DNA from 3 places in the Streptomyces sp. NPDC048718 genome. Region 1 is predicted to be linked to each of the others. Evidence: riboswitches for the same ligand, from Rfam matches in the RefSeq annotation. Region 1 holds a riboswitch; each other region holds the start of a gene.

The links. A riboswitch is a leader RNA that binds a small molecule or an ion and turns the genes downstream of it on or off. The one in region 1 is predicted to bind cyclic di-AMP.
Positions count from the first base shown of each region.
Region 2: another riboswitch for cyclic di-AMP. It lies ahead of ACGFRB_RS21210 (M23 family metallopeptidase); the one in region 1 lies ahead of ACGFRB_RS23095 (transglycosylase SLT domain-containing protein).
Region 3: another riboswitch for cyclic di-AMP. It lies ahead of ACGFRB_RS12990 (M23 family metallopeptidase); the one in region 1 lies ahead of ACGFRB_RS23095 (transglycosylase SLT domain-containing protein).

Region 1 covers NZ_JBICVG010000012.1:158,426-161,705, reverse strand. The annotation lists gene ACGFRB_RS23105 (ABC transporter ATP-binding protein) at 1-479, opposite strand, end outside; gene thpR (RNA 2',3'-cyclic phosphodiesterase) at 725-1,342, opposite strand; gene ACGFRB_RS23095 (transglycosylase SLT domain-containing protein) at 1,459-2,133, opposite strand; cyclic di-AMP (ydaO/yuaA leader) riboswitch at 2,137-2,295, opposite strand; gene ACGFRB_RS23090 (helix-turn-helix domain-containing protein) at 2,818-3,280, shown strand, end outside.
Region 2 covers NZ_JBICVG010000010.1:265,566-268,845, reverse strand. The annotation lists gene ACGFRB_RS21215 (aldo/keto reductase) at 1-662, opposite strand, end outside; gene ACGFRB_RS21210 (M23 family metallopeptidase) at 842-2,080, opposite strand; cyclic di-AMP (ydaO/yuaA leader) riboswitch at 2,092-2,238, opposite strand; gene ACGFRB_RS21205 (PP2C family protein-serine/threonine phosphatase) at 2,440-3,280, opposite strand, start outside.
Region 3 covers NZ_JBICVG010000006.1:36,905-40,184, forward strand. The annotation lists gene ACGFRB_RS12985 (M16 family metallopeptidase) at 1-1,242, shown strand, start outside; cyclic di-AMP (ydaO/yuaA leader) riboswitch at 1,532-1,697, shown strand; gene ACGFRB_RS12990 (M23 family metallopeptidase) at 1,710-2,480, shown strand; gene ACGFRB_RS12995 (HPr family phosphocarrier protein) at 2,772-3,053, opposite strand; gene ACGFRB_RS13000 (GNAT family N-acetyltransferase) at 3,267-3,280, shown strand, end outside.

The DNA.
Region 1 (3,280 bases):
CCCATCACACTGAAGGTGAGGGTGTCGACGAACTGCTCGAAGCGGGAGGCGAAGCTGAGAACTCGCTTGGTCAGCGAGCCGGCGAAGTTGTCGTGGAAGAACGTGGCGTCCTTGGCGAAGAGTTCGTCCATGCCGACGATGTAGAGATGCTCGATGCCATGGGCGTCGAGCCGGTTCAGACAGTGCAGCCCGACGCGCCACAGACCCTCGGAGAACAGCAGGACCCCGGCGAATCCGAGGACGTACGGCAGCAGGGCGCCGACCCCGGAGCCCGCGCCCGCGTCACCGGCGATCCGCCCGACGACCTTGGCGACGATCAGTGGCGCGACGTAGGCGATGCCGATGTTGCCCAGCGCCGGAAGCAGCATCGCGGGCACGGTCCACCGGCGCAGCCGGGACAGTTCCCGTCCGTAGTGACGTAGGGCGAGCAGCACCGCCCCCTTGCCGGGGGTGACACGCGTCGATTCAGACAATTCCATCCCAACCCTGCTGTGTCGGACCGACAGGACAGGGTCCGCAGTCTCCCTCGCCCCGCCCGCGCGGTCCACGCGTTTTCTCCCCGGGGCGGGGGCGGGCGGCGCGATCCGGCCGGTGGCGGAGGGGAAGGAAGGGGAAGCAGTCGCCCGGGAGGCGGAAGGGAGAGGGGCGTGGTCGGCCGCGGTACGGGGCGGCGGGGTCCGGGCGGCGGGTCAGCCGGGGTACGCGGTCGCGGGGTCCGGGCGGGTCAGCCCGCGCCCGGGAAGGCGGCGCGCGGCGTGACGTCCGTGCCGGTGAAGGGCCAGGCCGCTATGTCGCGGTAGTGGATCGGGCCGGGGCCGCGTCCTATGTTGCTGCCGACCAGGTGCAGCCGTCCGGCGGGCCAGTGGCGTCCGGTGAAGCCGGCCAGGCCCGCCGCGACCTCGACGGCCGAGACGGTGTCGCCGCGCCGGGCCCGCGCCAGAGTGAGGTGTGGGCGCAGCGGGCGGCCCTCGAAGGGGATGCCGCAGCCGCGGACGGTGGCGCGGACGTCGTCGGCGAGGAGGTGCAGTCCGGCGAGGTCGCCGTCGACACCGGTCCACAGCACCCGCTCGTCGAAGTGCCCGCCGCCGTGCAGCGCCAGCTCCAGGGGGCGGCGCGTCGCGGCGATCTCCTGGAGCGGGGGCCGCAGGAGCGGCACGGCCGCGACCGGCAGCTCACCGAGGAAGGCCAGGGTGATGTGCCAGTCCTCGATGCGGTTCCACCGCATGGCGGGGTACGCCTCGTAGGCGGGCCGCAGCTCCCGCGCCAGTTCGTCCTTCGCTTCGTCGGGCGGCGCCAGGGCGATGAACACCCGAACGGTCGCACCCTGGGGCTGTGCGTTCACGGAGGACTTCGTACCTCGTCTTGTGCCGCGCGGTCCATTCCGCGCCTGCGCGCCCCGGGTCGGAGGGACCCGGGGCGCGCAGTGCGAGGATGCGTACGGTGAGTGCGCGGACGCGATCAGTAGGCGCTGTTGACGTTGTCGATCGAGCCGTAGCGGTCGGCGGCGTAGTTGCACGCGGCGACGATGTTGGCGACCGGGTCGTACTGGTCGAACTTGGTACCGGCGATGTGGTACGCCGCGAAGGTCGGGTAGATCACCTGGAGCAGGCCCTTGGAGGGGACACCGTTGACGGCGTTGATGTCCCAGTTGTTGATCGCCAGCGGGTTGCCGGAGGACTCGCGCATCACGTTCTTGTAGATGCCGTTATAGGTACCCGGGATGTTGTGCTTGTCCATGATGTCGAGGGACTCACGGATCCAGCCGTCGAGGTTGTTCGCGTAGGTCTTCACGGCGGCCGTGGCCGCCTGCACGACGGCGGGGGCGACGGTGAGGGTCAGGCCCGGGCGGATGTGCGTGGGGTCGGCACCGATGGCCGACTTGTTGTCCTCGTAGATCTTCTGCCAGCCGCCCGTCACCGCGTACTTCGCGGCGATGCCGGAGAGCGTGTCGCCGACGACCACGGAGTGGTGGAGGGGGGCGGCGGCGACGGCCGTCTTCTCGGCCGTGACGGCCTGGGGAGTGGCCGCGGCGGCGCCCGTGGCGCCGATCAGGGGCAGGGCGACGGCGGCGGCGCCCGCCAGGGCGATACCGCGGGTGAGCTGGGCGCGTCGGGGCGTCCGGATTCCACGCATGGCGAATGTCCTCTCCTCCGCCTGCGAGGTGAGCTGTCGGGTTCGGGCAGGAGATGCCCGGTCGCGCCGTGGCGCGACTTCACCCCAAGCCGGATCCGGAACACCGGAGCCGGCGGAGAACCTGGGTCCCCCGCTCCTGCCGGGTGGTGGTGGGTGATGTCCGGACGGCGGCAGGATTCGGCGTTCCGTCTGGCTGAGGCGTGACCGTATGCGAAAAGGAAGACCGAAAACAAGATGAAAAGAGACAGTAAAGATCGTCTATAGATGATTCGAAAGAATGATCTTTTCCGTCCGATCAGCCGACCCGTCAATCGCTTTCCGAAAACCTCGAATTGACGGCACGCCAGCGCCTGGCGGGCGGGACCGGCCGTGACCTGAATCACTTACGGCACAATGACGCCAAGGCGGGCTTAACGCTCGATATCGACACTGAAGAGAAATATCGCAATATTGTCCGTTTTGTAGCGCTTTGGATCGCCCTTGCCGTCCACACTCCCGTGCCGAGCGGAGCGGGGCGCCGATCAGCCCGGGGGCCGGTCCGAGCCGGCTCCGCGGCCGATTCCGTGACCGGTTCCACGAACGCCCCACCCCGCTCCCCCGGCCACTCCGCACCGGATCGTCCCTGGTGAACGACACCAAAAGAAGTGTTTGACAGTTACCGGAAGGGCCTCGATACTCCTGGCCATGCCCGACAACAAGAGACGTGCGGAGCTGAGCGGCCTGCGCGCGCTGGCTCATCCCCTGCGGCTGCGGCTGCTGTCCCTGCTCACCGCGAACGCCATGAGCGCCAGCGAGGCGGCGCGCGAGCTGGGCGAGTCCCAGGCGAACGTCAGCTACCACATGCGCCATCTGCTGGCCGCCGGTCTGCTGGAGCTGGCCGAGGAGACGTCCGTACGCGGCGGGCGGGCCAAGCGATACCGGCACGACCCGGCGAGCGGCGAGGCCGTACCCGGCGGATCGCTCGACGACTACACGGTCCTGGCCGCCGCCGTCGCCGAGGAGCTGCAGCGCCGCAGCCGCGAACTGGTCCCCAGAACACCGGGCGCGTTCACCGACGCCGAGCTGTGGCTGCGCCCCGAGGCGTGGGAGCGCGTCCGGCACCTCGCCAAGGAACTGGGCGTGCTGATGCACGACGCCGCGCAGGCAC
Region 2 (3,280 bases), on a different contig from region 1:
TTGCCGGTGAGGAAGCCCGACGCGAGCCCGAAGTACGGCACGGCCGCGAGTCCGGCGGCCTCGGCGGTGTCCTGGAGCGGTCCCTCGTAGGTGTCGCGGGAGACCAGGTTGTAGTGCGGCTGGAGGGCCACGTACCCGGTGAGGTTCTCCGCCTCGGCGAAGTCGAGGGAGGCGCGCAGCCGTTCCGCCGAGATGTTGGAGGCGGCGACGGCCCGGACCTTGCCCTCCTTCACCAGCGCGTCGAGGGCGGTGACGATGTCCTCGACCGGGACGGACTCGTCGTCGAAGTGCGTGTAGTAGAGGTCGATGTAGTCGGTGCCGAGACGGCGCAGGGACTGCTCGGCGGCGGCCTTGATCGTCTCCGGCCGGAGCCCCTTGTAGTCGGCGTGGGAACCGGCCTTGGTGGCGACGAGGATGTCGGAACGGTTGCCGCGCGAGGCCAGCCAGTGGCCGATGACGGTCTCGGACTCGCCGCCCTCGTGGCCCTCGACCCATTGCGAGTAGACGTCGGCGGTGTCGACGAAGTTGCCGCCCGCGGCGGCGTAGGCGTCGAGGACGGCGAAGGAGCCCTCCTCGTCGGCGGTCCAGCCGAAGACGTTGCCCCCGAGGGAGAGCGGGAAGACGTGCAGATCGGAAGTGCCCAGTCGGCGAAGGGAAGTCATGGGTCGATCTTCCCCCCGCGCGTCCGGGCCCGCTCCGTTTCCATGCCCGCCTCTTCGGCCCCTGTCACACCGACAGGGGCCGGGCGGCTCGGAAGGCGCACAGGGGCGTAGGCCGAAGAATCCCGAGGAATCCGGGCGGCCCGGGGAACCTCGGAGGGCCTCGGGGCGCCCCGGGGAGGTCAGACGGTCAGGCCCTTGGAGCGAAGCCAGGACGCCGGGTCCAGGCGGGAGCCGTCCCCGGTGTGGACCTCCAGGTGGAGGTGCGGGCCGGTCACGTTGCCGGTGGCGCCGACCCGGCCGATGGTCTCGCCGGTGCCGACGGACTGCCCGACGCCCGCGGTCATCGAGGACAGGTGGCAGTACCAGATCTCGGTGCCGTCCTCGAGTTCGAGGACGATGCGGTAGCCGTACGCGCCGGACCAGGCGGCCGACTTGACGGTGCCGCCGTGCACGGCCTTGACCGGCGTACCGGTGGGCGCGGCGAAGTCCAGACCGGTGTGATAGCCGGAGGACCACATCGAGCCGGGCACGCCGTAGGTGGAGGTCAGCACGTACGACGAGGTCGGCAGCGCGAAGCTGGCGGCGAGCTTGGCCAGGCGCTCGGCCTCCGCCTTCGCCGCGGCCTTCGCCTTGGCTTCCGCCTCGGCCTTCTTCTTAGCCTCGGCGGCGGCCTTCTCGGCGGCGTCGGCCTTGGCACCGGCTTCGGCGGCGGCCTTCTCCGCCGCCGCCGTCTCCGCCGCGGCCTTCTCGGCGGCGTCGGCGGCCGCGTGCTGCTGCTCGGCCTGCTGGAGGATGCGGGCGCGCAGTGCCTCGCCCGCGTCGGCCGCGGTCTGCGTCTGCGGCTGAGCACCGGCCTCGGCGCCGCCGGCGGGGGCGGCCTCGTCGGCAGGGGTGGTGTACGTGAGCGCGGTGAGCGGCTGGGTGTTGGCGTTGCCCGCGACGGCGGCGGAGTCGCCCTTCTTCGCGTCACCGTTCATCAGCCGTCCGACGCCCGGGAGTTCGGACACGTCGGGCAGCTTGACGTCCGGCAGGCCGACGTCCGGCAGGGCTATGGAGACCGGCGGCTTCTGCTGCGCGGAGGCCAGGCCGCCGGCGCCGACGGCGGCGATCACACCGACGCCGAGCACGGTGGAGGAGCGGGCAAAGTTGGAGCGCTTGGCGACGCGGTGCCGGCCGCCGGAACGGCTCTGGGCCCGCAGGGAGTCCTCGGTGGGGTTCCACTCCTCGGCCGTCCCGGTCACCCCGGCCGTGCTCTCGGTCCCGCCAGGACCGTCGTAGGCACCGTACGAGTTGTACGAGTCGTTCGGGTCGTACGCGCCATTCGGGTCGTACGCGTCGTTCAAGTCGTACGAATCATTCGGGTCGTACGGGCCATACGGGGAGAAGGGGGCTTGCGGAGTGGGGGGGTTGGACGCCACGGAGGCGCTCTCCTTTCCTTCCTTCTCGCCTACCGGGTTAGCTGACGGGTTCGGAGCAGGAAGGTCTCCTACGGGCGAGCCGCACGGGTGCGGCGGGGCCCGATTCACCCCATGTGGTGGTTCCCCGGTTCCCTGACGGGATTCGGCGCGTGCGCACGGTGCCGCCTCTTGCGACGGCTGGGACGACCGCGCTGCGTTATCGAACGTTAATAGACGCGGGTGAGGGATTCCAAGCCGTCCCCTGTGATCATTCATTGAAATGGGAGGGAATAGCCCAAGTTGAGGCCTCTTCAGAAAGGTTTCGACGAACACCTTGCATATGACGGTGCCTCAGTCGTTACCTGAGGGAGATCTCTCGACTACACCCTGTCATCACCCTGGTCGCCCTCGCCGCCCTCCGGTAGGCCGGTCCCGGGCAGACTGCCCGCCTCGCCCGCCCCGCGCACCCCATCCGCCCCATCCACCTCATTCGCCTCATGCGTCTCATGCGCCCTCGGGCCGTCCGCCGGCACCACCGGCATCGTCCGCCGCCGCTCCGGCTCCCCCACCCCGGGCCGGGCCACCGCGAGCAGCGCCATGTCGTCCGTCGTCCCGCCGCCCGTGTGCCGGCGCACGTCCGCCACCAGGGCGTCGAGGAGTTCCTCCGGCCCCGGGAAGATCCGTCCCGCGAGCCGCTTCGCCGGATCGTAGAAGACCCCGTGCGCGTCCCGCGCCTCCGACAGCCCGTCCGTGTAGAACAGCAGCGTCGCGCCCGGCGGATACGGCGTCTCGTCGGCCCGGTCCGGCCACGCGGCCACGTCCCCCAGCCCCAGTGGCAGCGCCGGCACGCTCGGCCGGAGCGGCAGCAGCGCCCCGTCGGCGTACAGCAGCAGCGGCTCGGGATGCCCCCGGTTGATCACCCGGACGAACCCGGCGCATTCCCCGGGCCCGCGCGGCCTCGCCGGGTCCGCCGGAGCCCCGGGGAACTCCGCGAGGACGGCCGTCGTGAAGCCCTCGAACGCGTCGAGGTCGTCGCGCCGTTCGCCCTCCCGGGCCAGTGCCCGTTCGAGCCGCGCCGCGACCCCCGCCAGCGTCGCCTCCTGCTCGGCCGCCTCCCGGAACGCCCCGATGACGACCGCCACCGCCTCCACCGCGTCCATCCCCTTGCCCCGTACGTCGCCGACCACCACCCGTACCCCGTGCGGGGTGCCCTGGACCGCG
Region 3 (3,280 bases), on a different contig from region 1:
GCCGTCGAGGTGTCCCTCGACGCCCCGCTGGAGGCCGAGCCCGAGGGCCTGGACGGCGTGGCCACGATCATGGCCCGGGCCCTGTCCGAGGGCACCGACCAGCACTCCGCCGAGGAGTTCGCCGCCGAGCTGGAGCGCTGCGGCGCCACCCTTGACGCGCACGCCGACCACCCCGGCGTACGGGTCTCCCTGGAGGTCCCGGTCTCCCGGCTGCCCAAGGCGCTCGGCCTGCTCGCCGAGGCCCTGATCGCGCCCGCGTTCGCCGAGTCCGAGATCGAGCGCCTGGTGCGCAACCGGCTCGACGAGATCCCGCACGAGGCGGCCAACCCGGCCCGCCGGGCGGCCAAGCAGCTCTCCAAGGAGCTGTTCCCGGCCGGTACGCGCCTGTCCCGGCCGCGCCAGGGCACCGAGGAGACGGTGGAGGCGATCGACGCCGCTGCCGTGCGCGCCTTCTACGACGCGCACCTGCGGCCCGCCGCCGCCACCGTCGTGGTCGTCGGCGACCTGACCGGGGTCGACCTGGACAAGCTGCTCGCCGAGACCCTGGGCGTGTGGACCGGGGCGCCCGCCGCGCCGCGTCCCATGCAGGGCATCACGGCCGACGACACCGGACGGGTCGTCATCGTGGACCGCCCCGGCGCCGTCCAGACGCAGCTGCTCATCGGCCGTATCGGCGCCGACCGCCACGACCGGGTCTGGCCGGCCCAGGTGCTCGGTACGTACTGCCTCGGCGGCACCCTCACCTCCCGGCTCGACCGCGTCCTGCGCGAGGAGAAGGGCTACACCTACGGGGTACGGGCCTTCGGCCAGGTGGTGCGTTCCGACGCCGAGGGCCACGGTGCCTCGATGCTGGCCATCACCGGCTCGGTCGACACGCCGAACACCGGCCCGGCCCTCGACGACCTGTGGAAGGTGCTGCGCACCCTGGCCGCCGAGGGTCTGACGGACGCCGAGCGCGATGTGGCCGTGCAGAACCTGGTGGGGGTGGCACCGCTCAAGTACGAGATGGCGGCCTCCGTCGCGGGCACGCTCGCCGACCAGGTCGAGCAGCACCTCCCGGACGACTACCAGGGGCAGTTGTACGCGCGCCTGGCCGAGACCGGCACGGTCGAGGCCACGGCCGCCGTGGTCAACGCCTTCCCGGTGGACCGGCTGGTCACCGTGCTCGTCGGTGACGCGGCACAGATCGAGGAGCCGGTGCGGGCCCTCGGGATCGGCGAGGTGACGGTCGTCACCGGCTGAGCGGCCGACCGACCCACCCGACCGACCTGACCCGGCCGGGGAGTGACCTGACCCGGCCGGCCCGGCCGATCCCGTGGGCTCGGCCGGGCCGACGGTGTGGACGGCTGAGAGAGGGACCCTGACGACCCGGTTCGTCAGGGTCCTTCCTTATGTCCGAATTGACGGCCTGTGAGGCCGAATGCCCTGTGGCATGAATAACAATGAGGCGCCTCTGTTTGGCGATGGACAGATGATCGGCCTAGCGTCGATGCGGCTGTCCGCCCTTGCACGACGCCGCGTCCGCGGCACCGGGCAGCCATCGCCGAGTCCCCGTCAGGCGCGAGCCTGGGGAGCCGGGGACCCCTCACGTCCCCTGGGGTGAATCGGACGCCTTCGCTCTCTCGCGGAGGGGCCCGTAGGAGACCTTCCTGCTCCGAACCCGTCAGCTAACCCGGTAGGCGAGAGGGAAGGAAAGGACCAGCCTTTTCATGGCGTTCACCCGTGCCACCGGGAAGCATCGTGCTCCGAGCCGGATGGCGCGCCGCGGCGCGGGCATCGCCGGCGCGGCGACTCTCGCCGGTGCCGGCGTCATCGGCTCTCTGGCCTCCCCGGCGCTCGCCGCCGACGCCGAGGACGGCTCCCTGGAGGACACCGGCCTCACCCGGGTGGTCACCGAGGAGTCCCTCGCCAAGCACGTCGACGCCCAGGCCGCCGCCCAGGAGAAGCAGGCCTACCAGGCCGCCGCCCGCGCCAAGGCCGCCGCCGAGGCGAAGCGCAAGGCCGAGCAGCGCGTCAAGGAGATCCGCGAGGCCAAGGAGCGCGCCGCCCGCGACGCCGAGCGTAAGCGCCTCGCCTCCTTCCAGCTCCCTGTCGCCGGCTCGTACGTCTCCACCGGCTACCAGACCGGCGGCGCGCTGTGGTCCTCCGGCCACCACTCCGGTATCGACTTCCACGCCGCGTACGGCACCAAGGTCGTCTCGGTCGGCTCGGGCACCGTCGTCGAGGCCGGCTGGGGCGGCGCGTACGGCAACAACATCGTCATCAGGATGAACGACGGCACGTACACCCAGTACGGCCACCTCTCCGCCCTGCGCGTGTACGTCGGCCAGAAGGTCACCCCGGGCGAGCTGATCGGCATCTCCGGTTCCTCCGGAAACTCCACCGGCCCGCACCTCCACTTCGAGGCCCGCACCGGTGCGGAGTACGGCACGGACATCAACCCGATCTCGTACCTGCGGGCCCGCGGCGTGGCCGTCTGACGGTCGTCCCCCGGGTGGCCCGGTGGGTGATCGCATCCCGCGATCGCGCGCGGCGCATCACGTGACGAAGCCCCGGCTCGAAGGAGCCGGGGCTTCGGTGTGCGCGGGGTCGCGGTGCCGGGAGTGCGGTGCCAGGGTGTGCGCGGGGCGCGGACATGCGAAGAGCCGCGTCCCTCCGGAGGAGCTGGAGGGGCGCGGCTCTCGTCGCTTAATCGCCGAACAGCCGAACCGCCGAACAGCCGAACCGCCGCCGAACCGTCGCCGGGTGACGGCGGGGTGACGGCGGACGGGTCAGACGGTCTCGGGCAGCTCTTCGAGGCCCTCGGCGACCAGCTTCGCGAGGCGGTCGAGCGCGATCTCGGCGCCCTCGGCGTCCGAGGCGAGCACGATCTCCTCGCCGCCCTGGGCGCCCAGGCCGAGCACCGCGAGCATGGACGCGGCGTTGACCGGGTTGCCGTCGGCCTTGGCGATCGTCACGGGGATGCCGGAGGCCGTGGTGGCACGGACGAAGATGGAGGCGGGGCGGGCGTGCAGGCCCTCGGCCCAGCCGACGTTGACGCGGCGCTCAGCCATGTGGTTGCCCTTCAACTCTCAGCGGTTGTCTAGACCAGTCTCTCACGGGTGGCGAGAGACCCGGCCTTGAACCGCCGGGCGGCCCCTGGGGTGCCCCGTCCGGCCCTCCCCACAGCGCCCGGCGCCCGCCCGCCGCGCGACCGGTGCCACGGCTCCGCCGCGACCCGAGTCACCACTCGTGTCAACGCCCCGCGCCGGTCGTAGTCTTTCCCCATGCAGAGCGCGTC